DNA from 3 places in the Arthrobacter sp. D5-1 genome. Region 2 is predicted to be linked to each of the others. Evidence: riboswitches for the same ligand, from Rfam matches in the RefSeq annotation. Region 2 holds a riboswitch; each other region holds the start of a gene.

Region 1 (5,795 bases), on a different replicon from region 2:
ACCGGGCCAGCAATCTCGAGTTCCGGCGCAGCTATGTCCTGGGCGACCGCGTGGCCATCGCGACTGCCTTCGGCTGCAAAGCGAACCCGCCCCGGCGGGACTAGGGCGAGAGCTGCTTCCCCCCATGATCCACCGTTGCTGCCGCAGCCGCCTGGCTTCGCGGCAGCGGGCAGCGGTCCTCGGAGGTTGCCCTCTTGACGAACGCCCACAGCAGCAGGGCAATGGAAAGGACTGCCAGCAGCGGCTGGATCGGCTCGAAGTACTGCATGGCCCCGGAGGTGCCCAGCGCCAGCAGCACGAGCTTGTTGCAGACCGGGCAGCCCACGGCAAAAAAGGAAACGATGGCGCCTGCAGCCCCAAATTTGCCTTTGCGGCCCGGCTCGTTGTCGCTTTCGTCAGCGGAGGCCGGATCGCGGGAAACATAGGTGGCCAGCAGCAGTCCTGTCAGTACGGCGGTGACAGCCAGGACCGGGAAGGACCACCAGGTGGGCGGGACCTCGCGGCTGAACAGGGGAGTGTCGATGAGGTCGGTGGGTACTGCCACCACCACGTAAGTGGCCACCGCGGCGACGGCTGCGGCCTGCCAGCGTCGGCCGGGCCATTGGGTCAGAGCTGATGTCAAAGTCACTCGGGGGTTCATCGGTTCTCCTTGTTCATGGCTGCCTCTGACGTCGCCTCAGCGTCGCTGCTGGCGGGACGGTCGTTCCGTTGGCTCTTGAAGTACAGGGCGGCAGCGACTGCCAGTATGGCCGCGGCCAGCAGCGCGAAGACAGTGTTCGGAACACCGGAAGCTGCTCCGCTGACGGTGGATTCGAGCTGAAACTGGTCGGTGACGGTGAGCACTCCGCCGAGCCCGGCAGTGCCGTCTGTGACCAGCAGCAGGACCCCGATGCCGATGGAGAGGGCGCCGGAGATGATCATGACCCAGGAGTTGGACCACCGGCCGATGGTTACCGGCGGTGGCCGCAACCAGCGGCGGCCCGAAATGCCGAGCCTGTCCCACAGCAGGGACAGCGCAAACAGGGGCAGTGCCATCCCGAGCGCGTAGACCGCCAGGAGGATTCCCCCGTACAGGGCGTTGCCGCCCACTGCCGCCACGGTCAGGATGGACCCCAGAATCGGCCCGGTGCATACCCCGGCGATGCCATAGACAGCGCCGAGTGCGAAGACCGAAAGACGGGACGATCCTGCCCGGGCGTTGTTCCGGAGAATGGACGGCATCCGGATCCCGGCGACCTGGGCGAGGCCCAGGGCAATAACAACTCCGGCGCCTGACGCGACCAGGATCCCGCGGTGCTGTGTCACAAGAGACCCGAGCGTCCCGGCAAATACCCCCAGCGGCACCAGGGTGGAAAGCAGGCCCAGATAGAAGAGGGCGGTCCGCGCGACAAGCCGGGTTCTGGTGGAAAATGCGTAGGCGAAGAAGGCTGGCAGTAAAAGCGCCGAGCACGGGCTCAACAGGGTGAGGATACCCCCCAGAAAGGCCCCTGCGTATCCGATGACCATTACTGGGATTCTGCCTTTTTAAGCGCGGCTTGTATGGCCTTTTCGAAGGTTGCCAGGGGCTGCGCACCGACCAGGGGCGTGTCATTGACCAGGAACGTAGGTGTTCCGGTGGCACCCAGGGATGCCGCTTCCTGTGCATCTGTGGCAACGGCCTGCTGCAGTTCCGTGGAGTTCAGGTCCGCTTCGAACTGCGTCACGTCCGGCACTCCGGCCTCTCGTGCGATCTGCACCAGACGCTCCCGCGAAAGATCGGCATGTCCCCGCTCGGGGGCGATGGCGAAAACTGCCTTGTTGAACTCCCAGAACTTGCCTTGGTTCCCGGCTGCGCGGCCGGCGACAGCAGCCATGGTGGACTGCTCGCCGAAAACGGGCAGGTCACGCCATTCAACGCGCAGGTCACCGCTCTTGACGTATTTTTCCACCAACGGCGGCAGGGTATCGCGGGAGAAAAGCCCGCAGAAAGGGCAGCGGTAGTCTGCGTACTCGACCAGCACCACCGGGGCATCAACCGGGCCCAGTGCCGTCGGATCGTCCGCTGTCCTGCGGGACATATCCAGCGGCGCGCTATCGGAACCCGCGGATTCCTGGGCCGCCGCTCCGGTGCTGGCCCCTTGGGATGCCCCTCCCTGATACGCGAAGATCCCCACCAGCAGGATCAGGACTGCCACCGCGAGGGCGGAAATCGCTATGGTCCAGGGTCGGTTACGAGAAGTGCCGGTAGTAGTCGATGGCATGCTGGCTCCTCAGAATGGCCACAAAATTATTAAATGTCTATACATTTCTTCTTGTTGACGGTACGGGTCCGGGCATCGGCGTGTAAAGGCCGGGTCCGAACGGCGCGCCTGCTGCGCCTGGGAAAATTTCAGCTCAGTTATCAGGCGCTGTAAGTCCGCGGCGCCTGGCTGTGGGGCCACGCACCGCGGACTTCAGGAGCTAGGCGTTCACCCGGTAGTAGGAAGGGCCGGAGCCGACGTTCACGCTGAAGACGACGGTCTGGTTGCCGTTCCATCCACTGTGGATGGCCTGCCCGTCACCGAGGTAGACCGCGTTATGCGAGAATCCCATTCCGCCGTCGGCGTAGTAGATAAAGTCGCCGGGTTCCGGCGTTGATACCGGCGTGGCGTAGGCCATCAGAGACTCGGGCGATTCATCGCCGACCCCTTGGATCCCTGCCGATCGCAAGGCTACTTCCCCCAGGACCGTGCAGTCCTGGATGGCGCCCATCTGGGCTTGAGCCGCGGCCAGAATTGCTCCGTTAAGCGAAGACGGTGCCCCCTGTCCGCCATCGACGCTCGCCGGCATTAGCGTCGAAGGCTGGTACGGCGCACCGGCGGATGCTGCGGTCGTGCTCGGTGCCGGAACAGCTGCCGGTTCCGAGGCCGGGCTGCCCGCTGCCCCGGAGAGTGTTATGACATCCCCCGGATAGATGATTGAAGCCATGTGAAGTCCGTTCAGCGACAGAATCGCATCCAGGGAGATGCCGTGCAGCGCTGCTATCTGGCCTAAGGTGTCCCCGGCGACCACGGTGTGGACGGTTGCCCCCAGGGCAGCCGCCTGGCTTGGAATTCCTGCCGGGGAGGAAATGGTGGCTGAACCGGTTCCCCCCTGCGGGTCGGAGGCGGTGGCTCCCGCGTGGGCGGGGACGGCCATGCTCAGCACGAGCCCGGACCCCACGGCGACGAGGGCGGCCTGGCGGCCCACTGCCCCGCCGTGGCTGGAGACGCTGCGTGAAATGGTGGACAGGGTACTGCTGGTGGCGGCCCTGTGGCGGGCGTTTTTCTTTGACATTGCTTTAACCTCTCCCGATACCTGCGAGGTGAGCTGTCGGATGCGGGTGGGAGTCACCCGGCCACCGGACATAAATGCCGGCGTCTTAACCCCAAGGATTCAATTTCGAATCCGCAATTTGGTTCCCCCGCCCCTGCCGGAGTTTCTGGTCTATGAGCCTTGGCGGTCGGCAGGGTTCGGTAACAGGCCAAGGGTGCAGCACCTGGTGGGCGGCACGGGGCCAATCTACACGGAAAAATCACAAATGTATAAACATTTAGGGGATAAGTGCGGCGCCCTGTACCGGGAACTTATACCCGGTAGTGGACGTTCTGCGACGCTACTGCCAACGCATGGGTGCCGCGCTCGTCCATGGGGAACAAGGCCACTCCGTCGGGGGAGTACGGCCACGAAAAGGGCGTAATCGCCTGAGGCCGGGGGGTGGGCGCCGTCGAGGCAGCCCGCCCGCCCGGCCTGGCTTGGTCCGGCTTCCCGGCCGGTTACTTGCCGAAGCGCCGCAGCCGCAGTGAGTTGGCGACTACCAGTACGGAGCTGGCCGCCATCGCCGCGCCGGCGATCATTGGGTTGAGCAACCCCAGCGCGGCCACCGGAATGCCGACCACGTTGTAAAAGAAGGCCCAGAACAGGTTGGTCTTGATGGTGGCCAGAGTCCGGCGGGACAGCTCGATCGCCTGGGCCACCTGGCCCAGGTCGTTGCCCATCACGGTGAGGTCCGCCGCTTCGATGGCGACGTCGGTGCCGGAACCCATGGCGATGCCCAAATCCGATTGGGCCAGCGCTGCGGCATCGTTCACGCCGTCACCGGCCATCGCCACCGTCGCGCCACCGGCCTGCAGCGACCGAACAGCTTCGACCTTGCCCTCGGGCAGTACACCTGCGAAAACGTCTTCAGAGGGGATTCCGACGGCGGCGGCGACCTGGTTGGCCACCGCGGCGTTGTCTCCGGTCAGCAGGATGGGCCGCAGCCCCAGTTCGCGCAGACGGGCGATGGCCGCGGCGGAGCCGGGTTTGAGGGTGTCGCGCAGGCTGATGATGCCGGCTGGCTGCCCGTTCACGGCCACCCAGACTGCGGTGGCTCCGTCGGCCTCGGCCGCGGCCAGGGCCGCCTGTTGCTGCGCCGAGACGGTGACGCTGTTTTCCTGCAGCCAACTGGCTCGGCCTACTGTAACGTGGCGCCCGTCGACGCTGCCGCGGACGCCGCCGCCTGGTGCTGAGTGAAAGTCGGTGACGGCCGGCAGCCGCGCGGCGCCGCCGGTTCGGTGTTCGGCGGTCAGCGCTGCCGCGGCAATAGCCCGGGCGACGGGATGCTCGGAGGCGGCCTCCGCCGCGCCCGCCAGGCGCAGGACCTCTGCCTCGGTGAACGGGGCAAACGCATGGGTTCCGTCGACATCCAGGTGGCCGGTGGTCACCGTCCCGGTCTTGTCTAGCAGGATGGTGTCCACGGTGCGGGTGTCCTCAAGGACCTGCGGGCCCTTGATCAGGATGCCGAGTTGGGCGCCGCGGCCCGTGCCGGTGAGCAGCCCGACCGGTGTGGCCAGGCCCAGTGCGCAGGGGCAGGCGATAACCAGCACCGCCACTGCTGCGGTGAAGGCGGCGCGCAGTTCCGCGTCGCTGATGGCAGGGCCTGCCGCGAGCAGCCAGCCGACGAAGGTGAGGGCTGCAAGGACGAGAACCACGGGGACGAAGACCGCGCTGATGCGGTCAGCGAGCCGGGCGATCGGTGCCTTCGCGGTTTGCGCCTGGGAGACCAGCCGTCCCATCTGGGCCAGGGTCGTGTCAGCACCGACCCGGGTGGCGCGGACCAGGAGGCGTCCCGAGGTGTTAATTGTTGCGCCCGTTACCGGGCTGTTCGGGCCTACTTCAACCGGCACTGATTCCCCGGTTACAAGTGAGGCGTCCACTGCAGAGGTCCCTTCCAGGACAACGCCGTCGGTGGCGATCTTCTCACCTGGTCGGACCACGATAACGTCACCGGCCCGGAGCTGGCCGGCCGGGATCAGGACCTCCGAGCCGTCCCGCAGCACGGCGGCATCCTTCGCTCCGAGGTTCAGCAGGGCCTTGAGCGCACCGCCGGCCTTACGCCTTGCGTTGGCCTCCAGGTAGCGGCCCAACAGAAGAAATGTGGTGACAACGGATGCCACCTCGAAGTACAGGCCTCCGGTTTCCATGCCCTCCATCGCCTGCGAATGTTCGGTCATCGCGGGGTCGGCAAAGAGTTGCCACGCGGAGAACAGGTAGGCTGCCGTCACCCCGATCGACACCAGCGTGTCCATGGTGGACCCGAGGTGCCGGGCGTTTATGGCGGCGGCCCGGTGGAAAGGCCATGCCGCCCAGCTCACCACCGGCAGGGCCAGCGCACCCACCACCCAGCCCCAGTTGGAAAACTGCAGCGCCGGGACCATGGAAACCATGAAAACCGGGACGGTAAGGACGGCCGCCACAATCAGTCGGGGACGCAGCTTGCCGGCCGGGTGCGACGGCGGCCCTTCCGGCGGCGACGC
Region 2 (5,795 bases):
CCGGAGGGCTACCTCAAGGCGGCCACCCTGCTGGGAGTCGACCCGGCCGACGTCGTGGTCTTCGAAGATGCGCCAGCCGGTATCGCTGCGGCGCGCGCAGCCGGGATGCGGACCGTGGTAGTAGGCGACGCCGGTCATCTTGAAGATGGCATGTGGCGCATCCCGGACTACTCGGACGTGACGGTCATTTCGGTAAAGGACGACGACGGCGGGCACCTCCTCACGCTGACCCTTTAGTACCGCCGGGTTAGGACTGTTCCAAGCGATAAACCGGGCGTAGGCTGTGGGCATGTCTGCGATGCCGGAGGCGTACGGTGCTGCACTGGAGCGGGCCATGGTCCATGCCGGTGACTGGCTTGCGTCGGTCCCAACACGTCCTGTCCGCCCGTCCTCCGATGCCGATCAGGTAGCCAACAGCATGACGTCGCGGCTGCCGGACGAGGCCACCGATGCTGCGGAGGTAGTTGATGAGCTCGCCGCTCTGGCTGAGCCCGGCTTGATGGCGATCCAGTCCGGACGGTTCTTTGGGTGGGTCATGGGCGGAACCCTTCCCGCTGCCATGGCTGCGGATTGGCTCGTTTCGGCGTGGGACCAGAACACGGGGCTTCGGTTCGCTACGCCGGCGGCTGCTGCCATCGAGGAATCTGCCGCCGCGTGGTTGCTGGACCTTCTCCACCTTCCTTCGAGTGCCGACGTCGGATTCACCACCGGCGCCACCACCGCCAACTTCGTGGGGTTGGCAGCGGGCCGCCAATATCTGATGGACGAGGCGGGTTGGGACCTTGAGGCGCTGGGGCTGACAGGCGCCCCACGCATCACCACCTTTGCGGGCAGGGAGCGGCACGCCGCAGTGGACCTGGCTTTGCGGTATCTCGGATTGGGTGCCTGCGTGCCCGTAGATGCCGACGAGGAAGGACGGATTCTCCCCGACGCACTTGCCGAGGCCATGGACCAGCAACCAGGACTGTCACTGGTCTGTCTGCAAGCGGGCAACCTGCATTCCGGCGCCTTTGATCCCATGGAGGAAGCCATTGCGGTGGCCCACGATCGCGGCGCATGGGTGCACGTGGATGGTGCTTTTGGTTTATGGGCCGCCGTTAGCCCGACGCTGCGGGCCCGGCTGGCGGGAGTAGAGGAAGCAGATTCCTGGGCCACGGATGCCCACAAGACGCTGAATGTTCCTTACGACTGCGGCTTGGCCATCGTTGCGAGGCCGGAAGCCTTGAGGCGTGCTTTCAGTGTTCACACAAGTTACCTCATTGCTACGGATGCCGGCCCGGGAGATCCTTTCGAGAAAGTGCCTGAGATGTCCCGCCGTGCCCGGGGCATCCCTGTGTGGGCGGCGCTGAGGCAACTGGGCCGTAACGGGGTGATCTCCATGGTGGAGCGGCTCGCTGCAAACGCCCGCGCGTTGGCTGAGGGGCTCGCCGCGATTCCGGGAGTCGAGGTGCTCAACGACGTCGTCTTCACGCAGGTATCGGTGAGCTTCGGCAGTGATGACCGCACACACCGTGTCACGCAACGGCTGATGGCCGAGGGCGCGGTGTGGATGTCCGGGTCCTCCTGGCGTGGCCGTGAAATCCTCAGGATTTCGGTGAGTAACTGGACCACGGATGCAGGGGATGTTGCTGCGTCCATCGCGGCGGTGCGCAGCGCGTTGGAAGCCGAACCGGAGTCTGTGTAACGCGAAAACCGCGCCGGTTCCCGCCATCCGCTCCAGTCTGTACTGGTGCGGGCGGCGGCAACCGGCGCGGTAATCAAGCAGTCTGGCTTAGTACCAGTTGTTGGCCAAGTGGAAGCCCAGGGCGGCCGACGGGGATCCGTAGCGTTCCTTGATGTAGTTCAAGCCCCACTTGATTTGGGTCTGGTAGTTGGTCTGCCAATCAGCGCCCGCGGTTGCCATCTTGCTAGCCGGCAGCGACTGGACAATGCCGTAAGCACCGCTGGAAGCGTTGGTGGCGGTCGTCCTCCAGTTGGATTCCTTCTCCCACAGGGTGTTCAGCGCAGTCATTTCGCTGGCGCTCCAGCCGTAGTTGCCAAGGATGCTGGCAGCGTAGGCTTTGGCAGCGGCGGGATCGTCCACGGCCTTGGGGGCGGCAGCAGCAGCTGCAGCTTCGGCAGCGGCGGCGGCAGCAGCGGCGTCGGCGGCCTGCTTGGCTGCAGCATCAGCGGCGGCCTTTTCAGCGGCGGCCTGGTCGGCAGCGGCCTTCTCGGCGGCGGCCTTTTCAGCGGCGGCCTGGTCCGCCGCGGCCTTCTCGGCTGCGGCTTTGTCCACGGCTGCCCTGTCAGCGGCGCCCTTTGCAGCGGCTGCATCCAAGGAAGCGGAGATTTCAGCTGTCTTGTTGTTGCTGACCTGGGCATTCGCCTGGGTCTCTGCAACGCGGCTTACCTCGGGAAGGGTCAGGGCGGCGTTGGCAGCAGTACCGAGCGATGCAACGCCCAGCGCAGCAGCTACAACACCGGCAACAACCGACATGCGGTGGCCGGACTTGCCCTGGCGGGCAGCGTTCTTGAGGACAGCCTGCGACTTGGTCAACGGTGCGTTGTGCTCATCGCGGTGACGCGCGGAAGGGCGCGTCTGATCATTAAATTCAGACATGTGTGATTACCTCTCAGCGCCTGCGGAGTTAGCTGTCGGGTTCGGATGAGGTCATCCGGCCGCGCATCACGCTGCGGCTTCACCCCAAGGGTCCGGCATAAATGCCTGGTCCCGGAGACTCTGGGTCCCCCGTCTCTGCCTCGGAGTAAGTACGGACTCCGGGAAGTGGCAGAGCTCGGCGCATCCCGGATGTGGGCCAGTTGGGGCGACCCACCCTTTCGACGGTACAGGAGGAATTCGTAGAAGTCACATTTAGGTAACAGAGATCACGACGACGGTGAGTCGCCTTGCTGGGTTCGTAACTTCTGTTCGGTGGCGACCGCGGGGAATCGAAGGGTGAATTCCGTGCGCCCTGGACGGGACGCCACGTGCACGCTGCCGCCGTGAGCTTCCACGATGGATTCAACGATCGACAGACCCAGCCCCGACGTGCCCTCGGACCCCGATCTCGCAGCGTCGGCGCGGGCAAAACGGGAGAAGATCCGGCCCTGGAAATCCTCTGGAATGCCGGGCCCGTTGTCCGTTACGGTCACCACTGGGCTGCCGTCGGCGGAGAGCATCACGCTCGTGACCACCGTGGTGCCGGCATCGGTGTGTTTACGGGCGTTGGAGAGAAGATTGGCCAGGACCTGGTGCAGTTGCGTAACGTCGCCGCGGACCGTGACGGGTTCATCCGGGAGTTGGAGTTGCCAAATCTGGTCCGGTGCCATGATTTTCTCGTCGCTGACAGTTTCAATCACCAACTGGGTGAGGTCCACGTCCGTGATCTTGAGCGCCTGGCCTTCGTCCAGCCTGGCAAGCAGCAGCAGATCCTCCACCAGGGTGGTCATCCGTTCGGACTGGCTCCGGACGCGTGCCAGCGACTTTCGGCCGTCATCGGTGAAGTTCTCGGTCATGCTCAACAGTTCGGTGTAACCGCGGATGGCCGTAAGCGGCGTTCGAAGTTCGTGCGACGCGTCCGCGACGAACTGGCGCACCTTGGTTTCGCTTTCCTGGCGGGCTTCCAAAGCACTGGAGACGTTGTTCAGCATCTGGTTGAGGGCATGGCCAACGCTGCCGACTTCGGTTCCGGGATGGGCGGCCGACGGCGGGACCCGCACCGCAAGTGCCACCTCACCGGCGTCGAGAGGGAGGCGGGAAACTTTGGTGGCTACCTCGGAGAGCTGCTCCAATGGACGCATGGTCCGCCGGATGATTACCGTTCCCGCGAGGCCGATCACAGCCAGTCCGCCGAGCGACACCAGAACCATGGTCCACACCAGCGAGGCCTCGGCGCTTTGCTTGTCCGCGAGAGGCAGTCCCGTCACGATCACGTCGCCGGCAGTTTCGACGGCCACGAGCCGGTAATCCCCATAGGAGAGCGATCGGTCCACAGGCCGGTTGTCCCGGGGCAACGACAGCAGAATCTGTTTGTCGTCCGCCGTGAGTTCGGCCCGCTTGCCGGAGGCCTCAATAACGCCTGGATTGATCACGGTTGTTCCATCGATCCGTGCGTTCAGCGTTCCAGCGGCCTGGCCGCGCGCTTCCAGCGGGTCCGGCCTTCCGGAGGGGGAGGACGGAAAGTTCGACGGCGGCCTGCCGAAGCTGGTCGCGCGGCTTGACGCCTGCTCCAACTGCCGGTCGAGCTGCTTGTTGAACACCATGTCCATGGAGGCGTAGCTGACCACTCCCACGGCAGCGCAAATGGCGACCAGCAAGGCCATGGCGACCAGGACCAGTCGGGTACGCAGGTGCCACGCGGAGGGGCTGAGCCAACTGCGGTGTGACTTTTTGGCCACTCCTGAAGGGGTGCTCAACGCCTAGTCCGCAGGCTTGATGACATAGCCGGCGCCGCGGATGGTGTGGATCATTGGAGGGTGGTTTGCTTCGATCTTCTTGCGCAGGTAGGAAATGTAGAGCTCCACGATGTTGGCTTGTCCACCGAAGTCGTAGTCCCACACACGGTCCAGGATCTGTGCTTTGCTGACCACTCGTTTAGGGTTCTCCATGAGGTAGCGCAAAAGCTCAAACTGGGTGGCGGTAAGCGGAATGTCCTCGCCGGCCCGGGTGACTTCACGGGTGTCCACGTTCAGGGTAAGGTCACCCACCACCAGTTCGGCAGTGTCCATGGCGGCCACGCCGGAACGCTGGACCAGGCGGTGCAGTCGCAGGAGGACTTCCTCCATGCTGAAGGGTTTGGTGACATAGTCGTCGCCGCCGGCAGCCAGCCCGACGATGCGGTCCTGCACGGCGTCCTTGGCTGTGAGGAAAAGCGCGGGAACTTCCGGGGCAAACGCACGGATGCGGTTGAGGACTTCCACACCGTCGAATCCGGGAAGCATGACGTCCAGTACGAGGACATCGGGCCGGAATTCTTTGGAAAGCTTCACGGCCCCAGGGCCGTCGCCGGCAACAGCAACTGACCACCCGGCCATTCGAAGCCCCATGCTCATGAGCTCAGCGAGGCTGGGCTCGTCATCCACCACCAGGGCACGGATAGGGGAGCCGTCCGGGTGGGAGAGTTGGGGAAGGTTGTTGGTCATGGAGTGCGAGGAGGCCATGGGACAACTCTCCGATCTGCTGGTTAGCCCGCGCTTTGCCGGTCCTGTGAGAACGCTGTGAAGTCAACACTAGCGACGTGGAAGTGCGGTGACACGTGTCCGGCCCCGGCCGACGCTCTCTCACGTCCCGTTGGTTTCCGGCCGACGCTCTCTCACGTCGCGTTGGTTTCCGGCCGACGCTCTCTCACGTCCGAGAGTGAGGCGATTTGCGGGGACACGGGGTCGAAAATGCGGGGATTTTCGTTTCCGCGATTGGACAACAGTTGTTTCAGATCGTGAGATTCCGCGGAGGCAGGGTTCGCGTGGAGGCAGATGCGCCAAATGCCCCCTGAAGCGAAGGAAATTCGGCAGGGCACCAAAAAAGGCGGTCGCGGCAGAATTGAGAGACGTTCATTTTAGGTCAGAACTGAATTGTGATTTGCGACACAATAGACCTTTGCGTCTCAAAATGTGGACGGTTCGGCGCTTTGTTACTTGCGTGTTGCCATTGTTACGTTGCACACTTCCAATGTGAACAAGAACTCAACAGCACCTGCAGCCGCAGCAACCTGGTCCAGCACACCCGCTGGCCATGATGACCGCTGTTGTCGAATGCAAGCCTAACTTTCCACCCCAAGAAGTTTCAGGCATTCGCCCCCTAGCCCAGCGTTGGGCGC
Region 3 (5,795 bases), on a different replicon from region 2:
GGCCCGAGCCCATTACAAAGCCATGCGTTCGCACCCCCCGCGTACCCCGAAGCGACTCTCCCGGCTGCCGGAGTACGGAACCCTGGAGCTGCCGGCGGACGCCGGGATCCCCGCCGCGGCCGCCATCGCCGACGCGGCCGCTGCGCTGAAGAAGCGCGGCTACCGGGTCCAGGTCAGGGACCAGGACGGAGCTTTGCCGTCACTGGGTGCCGAGCGCGGCTTCCTGAAGGAAGCCGGGAACCTGGTGTTCCACACCTCGCTGATCGGCGTTCTGATCTGTTTGGCCATTGGCGGGCTGTTCGGGTTCCGCGGACAGAAGATCCTGATCGAAGGCGATACGTTCGTCAACACGCTCGTGGGCTACGACAACTTCGCGCCCGGAACCAACTTCCAGTCCTCGTGGTTGGAGCCGTTCACGATCACGTTGGACACGTTCGCGGTCCGCTTCGACAGGGAGTCCAGCAGGCAGTTCGGCCAGCCCATCGATTTCACCGCCCAGCTAAGAACCCGGGATGCGCCCGACGCGGCTCAGGAACCCCGAACGCTGAAGGTCAATGACCCTGTCTATTTCGGGGAGGTGGGCGTCTTTTTGGTCGGCAACGGCTACGCCCCGGTCATCACTGTGCGGGACGGCAACGGCGACACGGCATTCAGTGGCCCGGTCGTGTCCATCCCGAACGACGGGGTCTACACCTCAACGGTTGTCGTCAAGGTTCCTGATGCCCGTCCGGCGCAATTGGGTTTCGTGGGATTCTTCCTGCCCTCCGCCATCAAAAATGATGAAGGGGTCGCTTACAGCTTCGACCCGGACCCGCTGAACCCCCAACTGAACCTGAACTCCTACTACGGGGACCTGGGCCTGGACGACGGTGTGCCGCAGAATGTCTACAACCTGGACGTGAAGGATTTGACCCAGCTTAACGGGCGGGAACTGCCCGCCAAGGGCATCACCTTGACTCCGGGTGGCACGTACACGCTGCCCGAGGGCAAGGGAAGTATCAGCTTCGATGGCCTCAAACGCTACATCGGTGTGGACATCCGCAGCACCCCCGGACAGACCGGCGTGCTGGTCTTTTCGTTGATGGCCGTCGCGGGCCTGATGGCTTCGTTGTACGTGAACCGTCGGAGGGTCTGGGTTCGTGCCGGCGCCCACGAGGACGGGCGGACGATGGTCGAATACGGTCTTCTGGCACGGGGCGAAGACCATCGCCTGGCCGCCGAGGCGACGGCCATCCGCGCACTGCTGGCCGGGCAGTGGCAGCTCCAGGAGGGCCCCGGTGGCGTATAGGTTCCTGCTGTCCTGGCGTTGGGCCGGTTTCCTGATGGTCGCGGCACTGTTTGCCGCCGCGTGTATTGGACTGGGAAACTGGCAGATGGATCGCCGGAACCAGGCCGTGACCGAGATCCGCAGGGTCCAGGAGAACTACGACAAATCCCCTATGCCGTTCAAGGATGCCCGTCCTTATTTTGACGTCGCCGACCCTGAGGCGAAATGGACGACCGTATCCGTGACTGGCCGGTACCTTGGGCAGGACCAGAGAATCGTCAGGAACCGGCCGAACAATTCCGCCGCCGGATACGAGGTATTGGTCCCGTTCCGGGTGAGCTCCGGTGAGACGATCGCGATCAACAGGGGATGGCTGCCGATCGGCAATGACCGGCCCGGATACCCCGACACCGTGCCTGGCCCGCCGACCGGCGAGGTTACCGCGGTCGTCCGGATCAAACCGTCCGAACCTGATCTTGGCCGTGACGCACCCGAGGGCCAGCTGGCCAGCATTGACCTGTCCTATTACGGGAAGCAACTCGATTACCCGCTCATGAGGGGCAGCTACGGGGTGATGGCCTCGGAGTCCCCACAGCCGGCCGTGGCCCCCCAGCAGCTCGCCGCGCCGGCGGTCAAGGAAGGGTCGAACCTGTCCTACGCCCTGCAGTGGATCACGTTCGGGATCCTGGCCTTCGTCGGATTTGGATACATGGCACGGCAACAGGCCCGGATCGGTCGCGAGGAACGCGACATGCCGGACGACGTGGCGGACCCGGTTGAAGCCCTTCAGCAGCCCCGGGCGACATCCCGACCCAAGCGCTCCGGCTCCGAAGAAGAAGACGCGCTTCTGGACTCCATGGGACTCTAACCCCCCGGCCTGGGCAAGGATGACAGCGGCAACCAGGCCGTCACGCCGTCACCGTGAGGAGCGTGCCCGCCTGGTTGTCCGGGCCGATCCGTTGCCGCGGAAACACCGTCCCTTTGGGGAACCATCAGGATCCCTTGCTGGCCCTCGCGTACACCTCAGCACGGGGCAATCGACACAGCTCTGTGCCCGGCACGCCCGGGACCGGAACCATCCGGATGTGGGGTTCGTTGGTGCCATTAGCTGCTCATCTGAAGATACGCACCTATGTAGCTTGGCTTGGGCTGCGAGAAGCGAGACCGGGACAGGCACCAGCGCCCACGCCGCGCACGTAGTGTCACGAAATTGTAACGATGAGGCTTTGCGGCTACTATTAGTTCAGGTTTTTCTGTACTAAAACCCTTGATGCCGCACGCTCAGCCCCGCCGGTGGCATCAAACGACTATCCCTTTTACGGCGGGGGTGGAGGACCCAGAATCGGCAGCCAGCCTGCCTTGGGGTGAAGCCGCGATGTCGGTGGTCAGATGGCCACCGGGGTGCGGCCGGGTATTTCCTTGGCCCGAACCCGACAGCTAACTTCGCAGGCGAACCGAAAGGATCCCCCTTGTCTTCCTTATCCCCCCATGGCCGCCGCCGAAAACCAACCTCCGGTCCCTTGCTTCGCGCGGCCGCCCGGACGACTTCCCGGGTTACGCCGCAGCACCGGGGTGTGCCGGCTGCCGGGCCGCGCGTGAGCCGACGCAAACAGGTCACGGCTGCCGCCACGCTGAGCGTCGCCGCGATTCTGACCGCTTCTCTAACGGCCGCCCACGCCGGACCGGCCCCCGCCGGAGCCGGCCCCGTTGTGCAAGCCTCAGCGGCGAAAGCTTCCATTGCGCCGGTTCAGGCCTCTGCCGGGGCGTCCATCAGCTATGAACGGCCCGCTGTCACCACCGAGCAGGCGCCGTTGCCCGTGCCCGCCAAGACCCAGGGTGCCGCCGCGGGCACGGCATCTCCGACGGCTGTCTCCCCCGCACCGGCTGTTGCCCCCGCTGCTTCCTCTGCCCGGCTCGGCGCGCCGCTGGCCAGCATGTCCGTCACGTCGCCGTTCGGTATCCGCTCCAGCCCGATCAGCGGCTCCGGGGAACTGCATACCGGACTGGACCTCGTGGCAGCGTGCCAGACCGCGGTGTTCGCCGCAGGCAATGGAACGGTCGTGGAGGCGGGTTGGTCACCCTATGGGGGCGGAAACAGGATCGTGGTGGACCACGGCAACGGCTTGAAGAGTACGTATAACCATCTGGCGTCCATCGAAACCTCTGTCGGGGCGACCGTGGCCGCCGGCCAGCGGCTCGCCGCGGCCGGGACCACCGGAGCCTCCACCGGCTGCCACCTGCACTTCGAGGTGCTTTTGAACGGTCAGACAGTGAATCCGCAGGGCTGGATGTGACCCTGGAGGGCGGCACCACTCACCTCGAAGAGGCGCGGCTTGTCGATCGAAGGGCACGCGGCTAACCGATGATCGGTCGCTCTTCGGGAAAGTGGTACAGCTGGCTGCGCTGGCGCAGGGCCAGTGCCGCGGCCAGGGTGACAGTGCCGACACGGCCGGCGAACATCAGTGCCGAGAGCACGTACACCCCGGAGGGCGGCAGTTCGGCACTGAGGTTGGTGCTCAGTCCCACGGTGGCGAAGGCCGAGATGGTCTCGAACAGTACCCTGTCAAGGGAGGCCCCGCTGATCTGCAGGAGCAGGAAGGCGGCGACGGAGACGAGGGTTGCTCCGGCGACGATCACCGAGATGGCCACCCGCATGGTGCCTTGGGGGATGGTGCGGCCGTAGACCTTCACGTCGGCATCGCCGCGTGCTTCGGCCACGATGGCCAGGAACATGACGGCGATGGTGGTCACCTTGATGCCGCCGGCCGTGGACGCCGAGCCACCGCCTGCGAACATGAGCGCGTCGGTGAGGAGCATCGTGGTCGATTCCATCTGGTTCTGGTCCACCAGGTTGAACCCGCCCGAGCAGGTCATGACGGAGGCAAAGAGCGAATGGATGACCTTCTCCCCGCCCCTAAGTTGCCGATGGTCCGGACGTTGTCCCATTCCTTGACGGCCCACAGGACCGTGCCTGCGCCGAGCAGGATGAGGGAGACCTGGATGGTGAGCTTGGTGTGGAGGTTCCACTTCTTCCAGTTGAGCCCGTTTTGCTGGAGCACCATGACCACGGGGAAGCCGAGGCTGCCCAGGAAAACGCCCAGCATCAGCGGAACCAGGATCCAGAGGTCGGTTTCATAAGGGACGATTCCGTCGGAGTGCGGTGTGAACCCCGCGTTGTTGAAGGATGAGATGGAGTAGAAGACGCCGTGCCACACGGCCTGCCAGAACGGTTCGCCCAGGACCAGGAAGCGGGGGGTCAGGGCCAGGGCCAGTACCGCTTCGATGACCACGGAGGTCACGATGACGATCCGCAGCAGCGCACCAACTTCACCGAGCCTTCCGGCGTTGTTCATGGCTTCCTGGGCGATGAGCTTGCCGCGCACGCCCAGGCGCTTGCTGACCATGAGGGCCAGCAACGAGGCCAGGGTCAAGGTACCGAGTCCTCCAACGAAGATGCCCACCAGGATGACGAGTTGGCCGAAGAAAGACCAGTGCGTGGCCGTTGATACCACGGTCAGGCCGGTGACGCACACGCTGGAAACGGCCGTGAACATGGCCTGGTGTAAGGGTGTTCGCTCGCCGGACGCGGCGGACGCGGGCAGGGACAGCAACCCGGTAAAGAGCAGAATCACCACCACAAAGGCGCTGAAGGCGAGGCGGGCCGGGGAGGTGTTGGCGATGTTGTCGATGAGGTCGCGCAGCCCGGTCAGGATTCCCGCTCCCTCGTGGTCCGGCGCACCGGGCCCGCGGGTGGCGGGCTTGGGCCTTGACTGGTTCCGGGCCATGGGCATTCCCTTGATTGGCGGGGCGATGAAGGTTTGGGGACTCTGGGGCCGGACGTTAGAGGTTCCACTTCGTGCAGGGCGGCCAGCGGCAGCGGGACTCCGGCCGCGTGCCCGGGGTCTTCCTAGAACCCGGAGGTGCCAATGAACACGTGTAGGAAGGCGAAGAAGATGGTCGCGGCGGCGGCCACGTAGAGCAGGGCCGTGATGATCCAGCCGGACTCGGCCACGATGCGAGCGGCCCGGGCGGGTATCTTGATGATTCCGTGTGTGAGGTTCCGGGCCGTGACCCAGACGAAGAGGGGAATCATCGCCGCCCAGACGATCATGCAGAAGGGGCAGAGGATGTGGATCGAGTACAGGGCCTGGGACCACAGCCACACAACAAAGGCAAAACCAAGCGTGACGCCGGCTTGGAGCCCTGCCCAGTACCAGGGCGCGAAGGTGGCTCCGGAGAGCAGTGCCATGCCGGTGGTGATGATGACAGCGAACGCCACGATCCCGATGAACATGTTGGGGAAGCCGAACACTGAACTCTGCCAGGTCTGCATGACCTGGCCGCAGGAAATCCACGGATTGACGTCGCAGACGGTTTGGTATCCGGGGTCTTTGAGTACTTCGAGTTTCTCCAACACCAAGGCGCCGGATGCCAGCCAGCCGATGACCCCGGTGATGAGCAGGAGCCAGCCAAGAGGCTTCTCACGGGTCAAACGGGGAGACTGCGGTGCGATGGATCCGGCAGCTTT

The links. Region 2 has a riboswitch for cyclic di-AMP ahead of AYX22_RS04510 (hypothetical protein). Riboswitches for the same ligand answer to the same signal wherever they lie in the genome.
Region 1: linked by a shared signal. The riboswitch ahead of AYX22_RS22700 (LysM peptidoglycan-binding domain-containing protein) and the one ahead of AYX22_RS04510 (hypothetical protein) in region 2 are both predicted to bind cyclic di-AMP.
Region 3: linked by a shared signal. The riboswitch ahead of AYX22_RS23450 (M23 family metallopeptidase) and the one ahead of AYX22_RS04510 (hypothetical protein) in region 2 are both predicted to bind cyclic di-AMP.

The regions. Positions count from the first base shown of each region.
Region 1 is NZ_CP014572.1:148,155-153,949, reverse strand. It holds gene AYX22_RS22720 (GntR family transcriptional regulator) at 1-104, shown strand, start outside; gene AYX22_RS22715 (hypothetical protein) at 101-640, opposite strand; gene AYX22_RS22710 (cytochrome c biogenesis CcdA family protein) at 637-1,506, opposite strand; gene AYX22_RS22705 (thioredoxin domain-containing protein) at 1,506-2,240, opposite strand; gene AYX22_RS22700 (LysM peptidoglycan-binding domain-containing protein) at 2,440-3,294, opposite strand; cyclic di-AMP (ydaO/yuaA leader) riboswitch at 3,299-3,455, opposite strand; gene AYX22_RS22695 (heavy metal translocating P-type ATPase) at 3,774-5,795, opposite strand, start outside.
Region 2 is NZ_CP014571.1:957,015-962,809, forward strand. It holds gene AYX22_RS04500 (HAD-IA family hydrolase) at 1-237, shown strand, start outside; gene AYX22_RS04505 (aminotransferase class V-fold PLP-dependent enzyme) at 290-1,684, shown strand; gene AYX22_RS04510 (hypothetical protein) at 1,772-2,599, opposite strand; cyclic di-AMP (ydaO/yuaA leader) riboswitch at 2,603-2,790, opposite strand; gene AYX22_RS04515 (HAMP domain-containing sensor histidine kinase) at 2,866-4,395, opposite strand; gene AYX22_RS04520 (response regulator transcription factor) at 4,399-5,139, opposite strand.
Region 3 is NZ_CP014572.1:288,600-294,394, forward strand. It holds gene AYX22_RS23440 (cytochrome c biogenesis protein ResB) at 1-1,288, shown strand, start outside; gene AYX22_RS23445 (SURF1 family protein) at 1,278-2,135, shown strand; cyclic di-AMP (ydaO/yuaA leader) riboswitch at 2,562-2,733, shown strand; gene AYX22_RS23450 (M23 family metallopeptidase) at 2,737-3,561, shown strand; partial or broken gene AYX22_RS23455 (potassium transporter TrkG) at 3,623-5,052, opposite strand; gene AYX22_RS23460 (vitamin K epoxide reductase family protein) at 5,175-5,795, opposite strand, start outside.